Sulfolobus acidocaldarius DSM 639: one gene and its partners. The protein of the gene in region 3 binds, or shares a complex with, the protein of the main gene of each other region. Links are inferred from orthologs where the notes say so. Each region holds a gene or a part of one and is shown on either strand. Other genes may lie near its edges. The genes, in order: SACI_RS06960, SACI_RS06100, SACI_RS02890, SACI_RS00395 and rpl18a.

Evidence for each region.
Region 1: SACI_RS02890 (region 3) and SACI_RS06960 share a complex: the UniProt entries of both Methanocaldococcus jannaschii proteins name them as parts of the 50S ribosomal subunit. The link is inferred for Sulfolobus acidocaldarius DSM 639 from one-to-one orthologs.
Region 2: SACI_RS02890 (region 3) and SACI_RS06100 share a complex: the UniProt entries of both Methanocaldococcus jannaschii proteins name them as parts of the 50S ribosomal subunit. The link is inferred for Sulfolobus acidocaldarius DSM 639 from one-to-one orthologs.
Region 4: SACI_RS02890 (region 3) and SACI_RS00395 share a complex: the UniProt entries of both Methanocaldococcus jannaschii proteins name them as parts of the 50S ribosomal subunit. The link is inferred for Sulfolobus acidocaldarius DSM 639 from one-to-one orthologs.
Region 5: SACI_RS02890 (region 3) and rpl18a share a complex: the UniProt entries of both Methanocaldococcus jannaschii proteins name them as parts of the 50S ribosomal subunit. The link is inferred for Sulfolobus acidocaldarius DSM 639 from one-to-one orthologs.

What each region holds. Positions count from the first base shown.
Region 1 is NC_007181.1:1,244,620-1,247,620, forward strand. Bases 17-2,992 are described here. They hold SACI_RS06960 (50S ribosomal protein L1), read right to left. Parts: upstream 1,850-2,992; coding sequence 1,184-1,849; downstream 17-1,183. Other genes in these bases: rpl12p (50S ribosomal protein P1), read right to left, coding at 17-138; SACI_RS06955 (50S ribosomal protein L10), read right to left, coding at 180-1,187; SACI_RS06965 (50S ribosomal protein L11), read right to left, coding at 1,846-2,358; SACI_RS06970 (transcription elongation factor Spt5), read right to left, coding at 2,366-2,824; SACI_RS06975 (protein translocase SEC61 complex subunit gamma), read right to left, coding at 2,838-2,992. Outside these bases: more of rpl12p, read right to left, coding at 1-16; more of SACI_RS06975, read right to left, coding at 2,993-3,001. UniProt on the Methanocaldococcus jannaschii protein: Probably involved in E site tRNA release. Binds directly to 23S rRNA. Protein L1 is also a translational repressor protein, it controls the translation of its operon by binding to its mRNA.
Region 2 is NC_007181.1:1,085,647-1,088,671, forward strand. What follows is about bases 4-3,003. They hold SACI_RS06100 (50S ribosomal protein L44e), read right to left. Parts: upstream 1,648-3,003; coding sequence 1,360-1,647; downstream 4-1,359. Other genes in these bases: SACI_RS06085 (STT3 domain-containing protein), read left to right, coding at 4-214; SACI_RS11640 (RNA-protein complex protein Nop10), read right to left, coding at 203-373; SACI_RS06090 (translation initiation factor IF-2 subunit alpha), read right to left, coding at 370-1,161; SACI_RS06095 (30S ribosomal protein S27e), read right to left, coding at 1,163-1,363; SACI_RS06105 (hypothetical protein), read right to left, coding at 1,634-2,095. Outside these bases: more of SACI_RS06085, read left to right, coding at 1-3; more of priS, read right to left, coding at 3,004-3,025; SACI_RS06115 (DNA polymerase sliding clamp), read right to left, coding at 3,019-3,025. UniProt on the Methanocaldococcus jannaschii protein: Binds to the 23S rRNA.
Region 3 is NC_007181.1:485,410-488,280, forward strand. Bases 17-2,862 are described here. They hold SACI_RS02890 (50S ribosomal protein L37ae), read right to left. Parts: upstream 1,623-2,862; coding sequence 1,410-1,622; downstream 17-1,409. Other genes in these bases: xpf (3'-flap repair endonuclease Xpf), read right to left, coding at 17-270; SACI_RS02875 (prefoldin subunit beta), read right to left, coding at 296-673; SACI_RS02880 (hypothetical protein), read right to left, coding at 670-903; SACI_RS02885 (Brix domain-containing protein), read right to left, coding at 881-1,408; rrp42 (exosome complex protein Rrp42), read right to left, coding at 1,633-2,463. In the rest of the region: more of xpf, read right to left, coding at 1-16; more of rrp41, read right to left, coding at 2,863-2,871. UniProt on the Methanocaldococcus jannaschii protein: Binds to the 23S rRNA.
Region 4 is NC_007181.1:63,878-66,885, reverse strand. Bases 26-3,008 are described here. They hold SACI_RS00395 (50S ribosomal protein L13), read right to left. Parts: upstream 1,749-3,008; coding sequence 1,302-1,748; downstream 26-1,301. Other genes in these bases: SACI_RS00380 (30S ribosomal protein S11), read right to left, coding at 2,907-3,008; SACI_RS00385 (DNA-directed RNA polymerase subunit D), read right to left, coding at 2,101-2,895; SACI_RS00390 (50S ribosomal protein L18e), read right to left, coding at 1,745-2,101; SACI_RS00400 (30S ribosomal protein S9), read right to left, coding at 889-1,305; SACI_RS00405 (DNA-directed RNA polymerase subunit N), read right to left, coding at 682-882. Also shown: more of rpsB, read right to left, coding at 1-25. UniProt on the Methanocaldococcus jannaschii protein: This protein is one of the early assembly proteins of the 50S ribosomal subunit, although it is not seen to bind rRNA by itself. It is important during the early stages of 50S assembly.
Region 5 is NC_007181.1:1,247,831-1,250,573, forward strand. Bases 23-2,740 are described here. They hold rpl18a (50S ribosomal protein L18Ae), read right to left. Parts: upstream 1,653-2,740; coding sequence 1,392-1,652; downstream 23-1,391. Other genes in these bases: ftsY (signal recognition particle-docking protein FtsY), read right to left, coding at 23-757; pfdA (prefoldin subunit alpha), read right to left, coding at 946-1,386; SACI_RS06995 (translation initiation factor IF-6), read right to left, coding at 1,654-2,325; SACI_RS07000 (50S ribosomal protein L31e), read right to left, coding at 2,322-2,711; SACI_RS07005 (50S ribosomal protein L39e), read right to left, coding at 2,716-2,740. Outside these bases: more of ftsY, read right to left, coding at 1-22; more of SACI_RS07005, read right to left, coding at 2,741-2,743.

The DNA of each region.
Region 1 (3,001 bases), 760 kb from region 3 along the record:
TTTTAAAGCAGCTGCTACAGCTTTTAGTCTAACTTCGTCCACTGTTATTCCTGCTGCACTTAATACATTCTTTATGTTTTCCTCACTTATTTCTTTCTTAGCTGCGTGCAATAGTAAACTTGCGTATATGTACTCCATATATAATCACCTTAAAATACATAAAGAGGTGATATTTAAACTCATCCACCGAATAGTGATGATAAGCCTCCGCCTATCTCTTCTTCGCTTGGTCCTTTCTTTTCTTCTTCTTTCTTTTCTTCTTTCTTCTCAGCTGCCTGTTCAGAGACCTGTGGTTGTGCTTGTATTTGAACTCCTAAATCTACTTTTCCGCTTATTGAAGAGGCAACAGCGTATGCTTTCATTACTGCTTTAGTAAATACTGCCTGTGCTGTCTCTTGAGTTATATAACCTATCTCACTGGCTAGAGCTAATGCATTTCTCATAGCTTTGGTTGCTGTAAATTCAAGGACCTTTGGTTCTGGGTACGCTATTTCTGTGGCTACTGCAAATGCGTTAATATGAGCTTTTCTGATTTCATTAGTATAATCATCAAGGTTAATTGATAATTTATCTCCTGGGATTATTACTCCATTATCATAGGCTATCTTAATGTTTAATTTTACATATACTGGCATTATTCCTAGTTTTTGTAATATTGGTACAATATCTGCTGGTATCTCATCTCCAGGCTTTGCAACTGTTGTGTCTTGTAATATGTGAATTTTTCCATCCTGGACTTTTGTTTTTATTTTCAACTTTCCGAAAACACTGAGCATGGGACCTGCTGCAATACCTGTATCTCCTGCTGGTACAACAACCTCCTCATCTGCCTTATCTCCTGGCAGGGCATATCTCTTTAATTTAAATTTTGATAGGAATAACTGTAATTCGAAGGGATTAGTATCAGTAAATATAAAGGCATTAGGTCCAGTTAGATAGCTTTCAAATAATTTAGTGTCATACCCTGCATTTTTGAGTGCTATGTTAAATAAGTTGTTTTTAGTTACCTTTATGTCAGCTTTTCCTCTTAATTTTTTCCTTATTTCATGAAGTTTATCTGCAGGAAAACCCTCTATATTAGCTATTATTATAGTTTTATGGGTTTTTAATTTTTCAGTAAGTTCAGCTACTTCATCTACTTTCCATTTTGCTATTTTTTTAGTTGTAGTAACTGCCAAACCGATCACGCTCTTTTAACTTTTACAGCTTTACCCATTGTTGTTTTAACATAAATATTTCTTAGATTAGTTTCTACCTTTGCTTTATTCTCTATTGCATTTAATACGGCTATCGCATTCTCAGCTAAGTCTTCAGGCTTCATGTCCTCAGTTCCTATGAATACTTGAACTTGTGGCTGATCCTTGGTCTTTACTAGAACTGATCTCTTGAATCTATTAATATATTCACTGATATCAGCTGTATTGGGTAGAGGTGTAGGAAACTTACCTCTAGGTCCTAAGGCGGGTCCTAATATCCTTCCTGCCAGTGCCATAGATTCCTGGTTAATTAAAAACCACTCATTTTGTCTAGCTAATTTTTTCACTGGTCTTTTTTGTCCTTGTAATTTTTGTAATTCTTCTCTAGTTATCACAACATTGGGAGATGCTTTTTTAGCATATTCGAGTTGTTCGAAGGATGGAACAACAAGAACCCTCTTTGCTTTAGATGGCTGTTTTGGTAAGGGAACTATTTCTCTAAGTTTAAGGTCACCTTTCTTCATATCAATTCCTTTAAACGTAAGTATAATTTCCACACTTTGTGTAAAGTTCCTTTTTACATTATACTCCGTACTAAGTGCCAGTTTTAAGGCTTCTATCAACGATTCTTTATCCGCTAACACTTTCTTCACCCTTCTGCTTCATTCCATTTTTGCTCATAATTAGTTAATAAGTCATTGTATTTTCCTTGATCAATCTCTTTTATTACATCTTTAGGATCTTTTCCTTCAACAGTTATACCTATTGACCTTGCAGTTCCTAGTAAACTCTTTATTGCAGCTGTTAGAGTTTTTGCGCTAAGTTGAGGCTTTTTCTTAATCGCTATGTCAGCAATTTGTTCTAAGTCTAAATTGCCTATCTTCTTGTGGGCTGGATCTCCTGAGGGCTCTTGAGCGTTTATTGCTTTAAGTAATAGTGATGTTGTTGTAGGTACTCCAACTTTTATATCATATTTTTTAGTTGAACTATCGATCTCAATTGTGACTGGTACTGACATTCCTTTAAATTGTGCTGTAACATCATTTATTTTTTTAACAACTTCCTGAACATTAAGTCCTAATTGTGATAGGGTAGGTCCCAATGGTGGACCTGGTTTAGCACTACCTCCTTCTACCATTATTTTTATTGTCTTAGTAGGCAATTATCTGTCACCTCTTAACAGGTTTAACTTGTTCCAAAGGAACTGTAACCTGAACAGGATATGAGGATTCTAAAATATTTAAAACTACTTCATTTTTTGTTGATTCTACTCTCACAACTTGAGCCTGCATACCTCTAAATGGACCACTAATTACCTCTACTAAGTCTCCTTCTTTCACAGCGGGTAATGCAACTGACTTAGAAACAAATTTTGTAACATCTTCTTTCTGAATTAGTCCATGAGCTACTCCTTTAACGTGTCTTATTCCTGATGAAATTAATTTTACTACATGAGGTCCGGTAGCTTCAAGTATCACATAACCCTTTATATTAGGTGGGACTACTACAGAAAAGATTTCATTTATATTATTTGTTTTTATTCTTTCTTCTAAAATAAGAGCCACGTTAATTTCTTGTCCTCCTGTAACTCTTAACACGTAATAATTTCTGTACTTGAAGTCCTCCATTGATAGCACCTTTTTACCTTATTATCAGTGATGTAGTTAACTGTACAATGTAAGCGATGAGACCAACTACAGCCATAACTAAAAGTGTAAGCCTAATACTGTAATTAAATGAATCTTTGTCTGGTTTCTTGGCTACACTAATTATTCTCTTCCAGTCTTCTCGTAGCCTTTTGATAA
Region 2 (3,025 bases), 600 kb from region 3 along the record:
TCAATTACTTCAATCTTCTTCTACATCGTTATACAATCCCAATGCCCTCTTACCTAGAGTGAATCTAATGTACTTTAAACCAGTGTATATAGCATTGTTCCCCTTATCCGTAACTAACGCATTAGGAGGAGAAGCTATAGTATACATTATGGTCTATATATATCAATTCGTTATGCCAAACGTTATAATTCCACCTACAATTTCAACAGCTTAACTTTACACCCTTTTTTAATTCGATTCTATATTTTACATATTTATCGACGGGAGAAAAACGAGGAGGTATTGGTATGAATGTCTTTTCACCACAAGTAGGACATCTTTCGCTCATCGTATAAGTATAGTCTTTATTACATCTTCTTATTTTGGATTTCACTTCTTAACCACCGAAAACGTTACGTTTTCATGCTGGCTTATCTCCTTAATCAAGTTGATTAGTTCCTGTAAAGCATTTGATACCAACTTCTGATCTGTACCTATCACATCAATCCTATACCTGGGAGCACCTATTGTATATATTTTAACTTCTACATCAAGGTCATCTATTTTTTCAACTGCAGTGTCAATTACTTTTTTGATTTTTTCAACACCACCAGGATCAATAGTCCTTAACGATATTACATCACTGGCTTTCACTTTTTTCTCTTCAATGTGTTTACCTATCTCTTCCATCAGTGGTTTTATCCATATGTCTGGAACTCCGGCATCTTTAAGTATCTTATCTCCCTCCTTATAGGCTTTCAAAAGGCTGTCAAAGGCATTTCCGTATTTCTCCTCCAATTTAAAGGCAATGTCTCTCCACGCCTCGTCTTCTTTTTTACCTAATTTTTGTGAAACTATTTCCAATATCTTATCAACTCTTTGTGTCTTCTTCCATAACATCATCTTTTTCTTCTTTTCGTCTTCTGTAACTTTTTTAAGGGAAACGTCAACTGTTCCTTTTTTCCTATCTATTCTTATTACTTTTACAACTATTTTTCTATCTTCTTTTAATACATCTCGAATATTTTTTACCCATCTACTGCTTATCTCACTCCAAGGTAGAAAAGCTTGGAGATTAGAATACTCGTCTAAATAAACATAACTTCCATAATCAAAAATCTGTTTTACCGTTGCAACTAAAACTTCTCCGTCTGATGGGAACTTGTTTCTGTTGTATATCATTTTAACCTAGTATTCTTACTGTATCTCCCTCTATTTTTGCTTTACCACCCTTGGGGATTACGATTTGAGCCCCACACGATAAACACCTTACTGGAAATGTGGCGTTAGAGAATATCACCTGTTCATTATTGCATTGCCTACATTTAACTCTGATAAATTTGCTCTTGGGCTCCGGTATAAGAATTTTAAACTTTGCCTTCATTTGACCACCTCTACCAACTCTAACTTCTTTAACCTCATACCTTCCTTTACAATAGTATAACTACATTTCTGGCATTTTAGCACTAATGTTTGTTTCTTAGTCGTCTTTGCAAATCTTTTTTGCTCTGGTTTTCTCTTGCTACCGTAACCTACATTCTTTCTCTCATATCTTCTCTGACCTTCAGCTAAACTCCTTCTTTTGCCACCTTTGTATAGTGAGACTGAGTGCTCAGTATGGGTCTTACACTTAGGGCAATAGGTCTTAATAACTTTAGGAACTTTCATCCCTATTCACTACTTCTAAAGGAGTAATAAATCCAGCGGTCGATAGTAATAGGACAAGATGTAGAGGTAGAAGAATAAAATCACCAGAATTTAACGTGATGTTGTTATAGGTAAGTGGATTTACAACTTTGCACAATATTTTTCCGTCTTTAGTATAGTAATTACCAGATAGATAATTCTTATAAATATTTTTCATCATAGAAATTAGACCTAGTAATTCTTTGTCGAATCCTTTAGGCTGAATGGACTCTACAACTTTAGAAATTCTTAATTCAAAAAGTGATTCTGCCAATTCTTCATAAACAGAAACTTCAGCTTTATGAATATCATCAGCAAATTTTACTCTAAGTTTTCTCAGGTTATGAATATATTTTTCTAAGTCCTCTGTGCGTATTTCAGAGATCTCCTCTTCTTTCCTAAGCTCATTCATTACCATTTCATCTAACATGTGCTTTTATCACCCCATAGCCCTTGAGTGCTAAATAAACTCCAGTTTTTGCTGATAGTTTGGTTATTTCTCCTCTCCTCAATTGAATTTCATGTCCTAATACATTAAATTTTCCTGAAAGGTTAGATTGAAATGCTACAATTCCCTCAAAAGGAGATAGATACTCGTCATATTCAAACTTATCATTTACAATTTCAATAACTTTAAGACCTGCTTTACCATTCAGGGAGCCAGGTATTCTCACCAATCTTTTAGGATCTACAGTGACTTGTTCGTCTATCTTAACTCCATTTATACCTCTAGCAAATCTGCCCAACCATCCAGGGCCTGATTCAGAATTTGACTCATAAGGCGGAGAAGGAGACATTATATATTCAGCTATCTCCCTTCTATCCTCTGAATCCAGATTCGCCCATTCATTATAACAATCTACTCTAATGTGGAACCCCCTGTTTCCAGAGAAGAAGATCCTAGGTTTAAGCCCAAAGTCCTGTATCAGAATATCCTTTAAAACTAGAGCATTTTCAAAAACTCTATTAATACAATCAACTGTAATTTCACTTATCTCCCTAACCTCACCATCGCAGGTCTCAGATAAAATCTCCATTCCGCTACAAAACCTTCTTACATTAATCTCACATATATCATCAGCATCAAGATCGAATAGTAGATCGGATCCTAACCAACCTTTCTGCTCCATTTCTTTGGCAGATGGAATCTGGTATCTTGCTGCTGAGAAATACAAATGAAGTGGAACATTAGACAAAATGAAACTTCTTAATTCGTCCACACTTGAAAAGGTTAAATGCCTGACGTACGTGTCAGAATTGAAGGGTTGATATGCGAATTCCCTAAGCTCTATATCTTGTGGTAAATCTAATACAGCATTCTCGTAATAACTTCTAAAAATCTGATAAATAATCTTACTCT
Region 3 (2,871 bases):
TGTTATGAACCTAATTTGACTTAGATCGCCCTCAATTAAAATATATGGTTCCTTGTAACTTTCACTTAATCTGCTCAACTGATCGAAAAAACGCTTATCAAAAACAGAGCTAACAAGATCTTCCACACTCTTTCTCTCTATTCCTATTGTCTCAGAAATAACGTAATCCGCTACAGTTAAATTCTCGAATATAACAACAGCACCAAGCTCCCTTAAAAAATCTGGGACATTACTAGCCTTTTCCCTATAATCGGCATAAATTCTTAACACAAAATAGTAATTTACCTTAAATTAATTAAGCCTTTGCCCCTGCCCCTCTCTGTGGGTAGTATTTAGATAACATCTCATTTACTTTCTTCTGCTTCTCCTCCAACTGTGTTCTCAACTTAGTTTCTTGATTCTGATATGTCCTAGACCTTAATTCCAATATGGTTTTTTGATCATCTAGTTCTTTCTCTACATTATCCTTGTTTACCTTTACAAGTAAATTGCCCACTATCTTGTAAATAATTGTATCAGAAGGTAATTGTTTTAATTCATCTAAAACCTTATTTACCTCTCTCAACTGACTATCAATAACACTTCTTTCTGCTATAACTCTGTTCAACTGCTCTTGAAGCTGTTGTAGTTTAACTAACTCTGTTTGGAGTTCAGGTGGAAGTCTCTCAGTCATGCATTTTTCACCTTATTCAGAGTCTCTAGTATTGTATATATCCAAGATATATAAGAGTTTATCACAGCTCTACCTCTGCTAACGGAGTTAGATGTTATAGTTATAGTTCCCAACTTTTCATTTATACTTACTACTCTTTCGTCCACCTTTTCAACTAAAATAGATCCAAATAGTATATCCTTGAGATTCTGGTCTACTTCCTTCAATTCAATATTTATTAGAACCTTCATCCACCAAAAATCTAATAGTAGGACCTATTATATTATTATGAGCATCTAAGAACTTCACTTCATAAATATTTTTGTCATTTATCTTTTCAATATATCTACCATTTACATATGATTCACAATTCTCTACTCCAGTATACCCAAGATTCATGAATAAGTTTTTAACAAGAGTGTTAGATAATTCTCCTATACAACCTACTCGTATTTTTTTACTCACAATTTTACTTTCTCTACCTCCTATCTCCTTAAGTAAAGTTATACCTTGTATCTTAATATCAAATTCCCTAATAGACGTATACGTATTATACACTAAGAACCTTCCAGGATTTCCTTTGCTAGAACTTACTATTACTATGTACGAAGCTCCATATAATCGAGATCTCTTAAAGATATCATCTAAACTTTGTCTACCCCTATTTATTTTAAAGGAATCGGGAATTATATAAGAAAGCTCGTTTAAAAAACTCCTTATACGCGATGAAGAATCTCTACTTGAGGTCAACAACACCCTAATAGGGTGTATAAGCAAGACCTGCCCACTTTGTTTCGCATTTTCTACAGTACCATATTCCGGAAGCAATTCTGACTACTTTACCCGTAGTCTTACAATAAGGACATTGGTGTGGCATATATCTTCTTTCCATGACCTCTTTCCATTTCTTCCTTGTAGATGATCCATATCTGGCTCCAAATCTCCCTGCAATACCAGTTACTCTACCCATTTTCAATCACTTAATACAAGTTTATCTGCTTTTTAAGCTCTTCGAACAAAAATTGAGATGTAGCTCTTGCTGTACTTTCCATTGCGTCTATTTCTTTAAATGTCAAATTGCCAGAATAATTTTTCTGCAATCCAACAATTGTGCCTTCTTTCGTATATGAAATTGAAAGCTTAGCATCTGCTATACTTTCTTCATCCAAATTTGGATCAACCACAACGTACTTGCCTATCTTTGCCGTGGTCACAGTAACTACAGGATAATTAACTAAAGGTATACTTAGCCTTTCTTCCTTATTTATCTTTATTTCGTCGCCTTCTACTTCTACTTTGGGGAGTTTTGTGTCATAAATCGCAGCTATAGAAGCTAGCATACATGCGTCTAGTATATTTCCGTCATAATCAAGAACGTATACATCAACCCACAATGTCCATACTTTCTTCCCTGGCGCAATAACTAATTTTGAAAGGTCAATAGCTTTTGAATCTCTTAAACTACGATCAACTATTCTAGCTAGCTCTATGGAATTCTCATCTGGTGGACCAGGTTCAAATGTTTCATAGGCTAATGGTAATAGCTCAACGTTAACAATTAAGTTACCTTGATTGGGTGTATCGGGGTAAGGAGAGTCTTCCTCTAATTTAACTCCTGCTAATACTAGTGTGTTACCTAATTTTACTAGTGCTGAGCCTTCAGCTTTTTTAGCATAACCCAAAGTTACCTTTAATTGTCTATACTCATTAGGCTTCCTTCCGTCTAATCTAACTCCCCTCTCCAATGCAGATAGTATCATGTCTTTTTTAACGGTCGGAACTATATTTTGATTTGAAGGAGTAATTGACATGTATTATTCCTCCTTATATTCTAAATACTTATTTTTCAATGCTTCTTTTTGTAATGCATATATACTAGAGATCCCTTTTTGTGCAAGCTCAAAGGCTCTTCTAAATTCATCAGGTGTCATAAATCCATTTAACTGTAACAATACTACCTGACCCAATGATGGCAAAACAGCAATAGGCATATCAGCCTCACCCCACATATCTTCCTGCTCATTCAGATCTAAAACTAATGAACCATCTGCTTTACCTACAGCAACGCCTGCAATTAAATCTCTCATCGGAATTCCCGCATCTGCAAGAGCCATAGACGCTGCCATTAAAGCGACTAATCTAGTTCCCGCATCCGCTTGAAGAACTTCCATAAATATATCTATAACCGTTCTAGGAAACAAATTTAATAGTATAGTGGA
Region 4 (3,008 bases), 420 kb from region 3 along the record:
TGTTAGCCTCGTCTCAAAATCCTCAACCCTTAAAGGTATATCACCATCCAAAGGTATCTCTTTCCTTTCTCGCAGAATCTGCCTAGCGAGAACCCAATACAATAATGCTAAAGACTTTCTACCCTTGTTGTTGGCAGGAATTATTACGTCAATAAAATCTACTCTTGCATCAGTATCTGTGAATGCTACTATTGGTATACCAACTTTAGAAGCTTCCTTTATTGCTTGCAAATCTGTCCTAGGATCTGTTACTATCAATACTTCAGGTTCTATGTAATTATCTAGATAAGGATTTGTCAAAGTTCCAGGAGGGAATCTACCACTAATTTCCTTACCCCTTACGACTTCACTAAATTTTTGAACAGGGGTAAAGGCATATGGTCTGGAAGCAACCGTTAAAACAGCCTCAGGTCTGAACCTAGAAATAAACTTGGCTGCCACTCTTAGTCGCTCATCTATTTTTCTAACATCAAGTACATAAAGTCCCTCAGGTCTTACCCTATAGATAAACCTTTCCATATATCGAGTACATGTGTGAGTACCTATGTGAACTCCTGCAGATAAATAAGTGTCCAACGGAACTAATAATTCTATTACTGTCCCTTTCTCTGTCTTTTGAAGCTCAGCCTTCTCCTCCTCACTTAATTCTGTTCCTCTCTCCTTCTCCGACATTTAAATCACCTAAATTGGTCTAGTATAATGTATAATTTCCCTTATAATATTAACGTGGGATAAAAGCATCCTTCTACAACAATATCTATTTACACCAAGCTCAGTTAGCACTTTCTCAGGATCCTCTCCACCCATTACCCTATTACTAAATGGCTCCCACTTATCTGCCACGACTGCACCACATGTAAAACATCTAATCGGAATAATCAAGAAGTTTCACCTGTACGCTTTCTGTCTCCATCTTCTAGCACTATATCTCATCCACTTTTCAGACTCAGTCTGCCTTGGGTCTCCAGCTAGCATAGTTCTGTCATATGACTTATAGATCTCTACAAGTTCCTTACTATTCGTAAATTTGACCAATGCTCTAGCTAGTGCCATTCTAGCAGCATCAGCTTGACCCATTATACCTCCTCCTTGTGTGTATATTCTAGCTTCTATGGAAGAGGTTATCTTGTCTCCAGCCAAGACCAAAGGTTCCATTATTTTATATCTAACTACCTCAATTGGTATAATTTCAATTGGAATATCGTTCACGAAAACTTTCCCATTACCAGGTTTGATGTAACAACTTGCTCTAGCAGACTTCCTTCTCGCATAAGTAATCATAAAATTCTGTTCAGCCTGACTCATTGCTTTAACCCACCTAATAATCTTGATAACTCTGCAACAGTTATATATTTACCTTTTAACCTACTAACATCAGCATCGTCAAATCTAATCATAGATTTACCTTCCAGTTCTTTAGGAATTCCGATATATGCTTTGAGATTCCTGTAAATTTGCTTTCCTAATTTATTTTTAGGAAGCATCCCTCTCACTGTTCTCTTCACTATGTTTATTGGATTTCTGGGTCTTCTAATTCCTTGCCTGTAAGGATTTTGCATAGTCTTTACAGTAAATAGAAGGGAGTAGCCCTCTAGAACCCTAGATCTAGGACCACTTATTATCGCTTTTTCAGCATTCACCACATAGACCTTCTTACCTGACTTCAATAACTTAGCTATGTGGGTTGACATTCTTCCTAATATTTGGTTTGTTGCGTCTACAATAACTATCTCTTCCTGACTACTCATTGCTTCATCAACCTCACAGTTTTACCTTTAAAATCATTTAACTCCTGTATAGCCTTATACAAACTCATAACCTTACCTCCACTTCTTAATATCTTCTCCTTAGCCGGTTTGGAGAACGAGAGTGCCACTACTGTCACTGGATGATCAAGGTTTCCTACTCCTAATACCTTTCCGGGTACCACAATTATATCATTTGCCTTACTATACCTATTGATTTTATAAATGTTAATGTAAGCCCTCTTTCTTCTTGGAGCCTCTAGCTCCTCAGCCACTCTAACCCATATAGCCTTATCTTGTTTTTTCAATGAAGTAATCAACTTTCTTAACATTATGTTAGTACTACCACGAGACATTACTTTCCAGCCTCCAACTTACTCTTTAATTCACTCAACTTACGTAATAAGCTCTTACTTGCCTCTATTAAAATTCTCTCTGGCTTTAAACTACCTACCGATTCTATTTCTAAAATAAATTTATTCTCTACACTCTCTATAGAAACAGAACCCGCACAATACTTTAAGCATTCTTCACATAGAATACACGACAATTCATTCTTTACAACTAGTTTATTATTTTCCATAGCAAAGACGCCTTCTGGACAAACCTCCACTGCCTTCTCACAATTTCCTAATACGGTAACTTTAGGATAATACCTAACAATTGAGACAGAAACTGGACTATACTTAATGTGCTCTTTTCCATATCCCAATCTTAATCTAGCTTCTAAACTAATCTTCTGCTTAGAGCCCAACAATACTATTGGGATTGCCCCCGAAACAGGAGTTATCATTTGGTCTTCAGACTTCAAATCTCTGGAGTAAATCATAAGAGGCTGATCTTTAGCCTCCACGTCAAGATATACTCTATTATAACAACCATCACAATTTTCCTTACATTCCGCACACTCCTCTGGAGGTCTATAATGTTCTAAGGCTTCATCTGAAACAAAAGGCACGAGTGCAAGTCTATGAGCTAAAATCTCGTCATACAAAGGACTATTGTTTTCTATAAAATAGACTTCATCCACAGCCATAACGGGTACATATAAAATTGATGCTCTCCTTATAGAGTTTACGAACTCAAGGGGATAATTCTCTAGCACTAACCTAAGCCTTAATCCATTTCTTTCGATTAAAGAAATAGGCATAGCTTAACACGTTATACTCTTCTTCCTCTTCTTCCACCAGGTCTCCTTATGGTATCATGAGGTAATGGCGTAACGTCTTCAATTCTTCCAATTATAAATCCAGCTCTTGCTAA
Region 5 (2,743 bases), 760 kb from region 3 along the record:
CTGCATCATATCCAACATTATTTTCAAAATGTCTAGCCTGTTCTAATGCATCACTTCCTGCTAGCGAGTCTAATATTAAGATCCTAAAATCAGGTTTTGCTATCCTTAAAACCCTCTTAAGTTCTTCAACTAAATCAGAGTCTATATGCATTCTCCCAGCTGTATCAATAAGTACTACATCTATATTTCTACTCTTAGCAAAACTTATGGCATCGAATGCTACCGACGCTGGATCAGCACCATATTTTCCTCTTATTAGTTGAACCTCTAATTTTGATGCATGATAAGCTAGTTGCTCTTGTGCAGCAGCTCTAAATGTATCTGAGGCTGCAATAATTGTAGATAAGTTATTTTTCTTCAGCATATTTACTACTTTTGCTATAGTAGTAGTTTTACCTACTCCATTAACTCCAAAGAATATTATTACAAATGGCTTCTTTCCACTACTTCTTATTTTTTCTATCAAATCTGTTTTTTGATTTTTTGTTAAAATCTCTGTTATAGATTTTTTTAGAGTATTTATTACTATTTCCTCAACTTCCTCTCTTCTACTAACCTTTTTCCCTATCAGATTATTTTTGAGATCTTCTAGTATTTTTTCCGTAACTTCATAAGATACATCAGAATCAAGAAGTTGAAATCTGAGTTCTTCTATAACGTCATTAAGATCGTCCTCTTTTATCGTTTTATACTTCAGGAAATCAAAGAAGGATCGTTTATTCTCCTGCTTATTTTCTTGACCTGTTTGAACTGAAATTTTTTCCTGTTTTTGCTCAATTTTATTTTCCGCTTGTGGTTGTTGTACATTTTGCTGTTGTTGTATAGTCTCTTCTTTTTTACTTTCTAGTTGATCTGTTTGTCTAGTTTCAGGTTCCTTTTTGTTCTCTTCTCCACTAATTTTATCTAAAAAATTTGAGAATGCTTTTTTTAATCTATCAAAACAAATTATTCACCTTTTTTACCTTGCACTTGGGAAAGAATTTCTGCAATTTGATTATAAGCGTCTATTGACTTAGATAATTCACCTTGTATATTTTTAGATACTTCAGCCAACTGTTGCTCTCTATCATCCAGAATTTTCTTAGCTGCTTGTGGATCAACTTCTGCGTAATAATTTAATCCTAAGTGTATTAGAACCTTATTTTTATCTACACTGTTTACCTTGAATACTATATTGCCCTTTCTGTCGCCAAATAACAAGTATTCCTGGTTTTCCTTACCTATCTCGTCTACGGCACTTTTTGATGCTCTTACTGCTTCTAAGGATTCTAGTACCTCTGCCAGGTTCTTCTGAAGGGTATCTATATATTGTCTTAGTGCTGATGCTTGATCATATAGGTATGCTATATATTCTGCCGCTTGTTGTTGCTCTGCCTCTTCACTCATTTCTATCACATTATAATTTTATCTAGCTTTGCTAAATCTCTTATTGTCTTGTCAGTGATTTCATCTTCCTTAACTTCTTTGATCTCTTGTATGTGTATGTTGTATCGTTTAATTTTATTTTTTCCACCAAGTTGACTATAAATGTATTCGATTGCTTGTTTTTCATTTAAAGCTCTAACATATTTTGTGAATTTTTGACTTGTAGGAAATCTTGACGCACTAAATATGGCAGTTCCTCTGACCATGAAAATTTTTACTTCAGCCATACTAATCACTAAATGCTCTTTGGATTCTTAAAATCTCTGCTCCCGTTGTTGAGGAACCTACTAGAACTCCATTTCTGTTAGCCACTAATCCGCTCCTTATAAAGACGCTCCCAAAATTTACAGTTCCAGAATCTAACTTTACTTTAAATAATTCACTCAATTTTTTCAACTCTTCTTCAGTTGCGTCAATATGTACTAAACCAGCCTTGTCTGTAATTACTGCCACTGATCCTACTGTAATTATATTTGCTATTGTACCCTTAATTGCAGTATCAATCTGCAATGCTTTCTTTACCTTATTTATTTCCGCCTCAGAAAGATCTTGGTAAATAAGTGCACCATGCGTGTTGGATAATATGATATTTCCTAAAGCAGTAGGTCTAATATCCACAACCTCGACTCTAACGTCTTTAGCCTGTTCCTTTATGACCTTTATTTCATCTGCCAGAGCTGTTCTAGGTAGGAGAATTACATCATTATTTCCTGTAACCAGAATACCTACTAGCACGCTCTTAGATATGGTAGTCTGTATTATTTCTGTTTTCAGTATTCCTTGAATTTTCTCTATTACTTCTTTGTCGTCTATTTTAGGTATAATTGTATATTTATCATTAGTAAATATATAAATACCTATATTGTCTGTACCAAAAATTGATAACTTATCTAAGATCATTCACTCTTAATTGCAAGTCTAGCTAAATATGTTTTTTCTCCGATTCTTTTGACAGCTATCCTTACTCTTCTTACTATTTTATCCCTACCATTCATGGTTATTGCCTTTGCTAATAGTGGATCAATAATTACTTTTTCCGCTCCAAAATGTCTCTTTACCATATATCTCACATACTTTATGGCTCTTTTAGTTCTGGTAGTTTTTCTTCCCATTATTACTCTTCTAAAGTTTATAACCATTTCAAAGTTCTCTTTCTCTGGCTTAGTTTTCTTTTCCTCTTTCGTTGTAGTTGTTGCCTGTTGCGGTTTTTGTTCCTCTTTCTTCTGTTGTTGTAGCTCTGATGTTTTTTGCTCTTCTTGTTTAGTAGCAGTAGTTTCCTGGCTCATTTATTCACACCTTTAAATTATTTCTTCTCCAA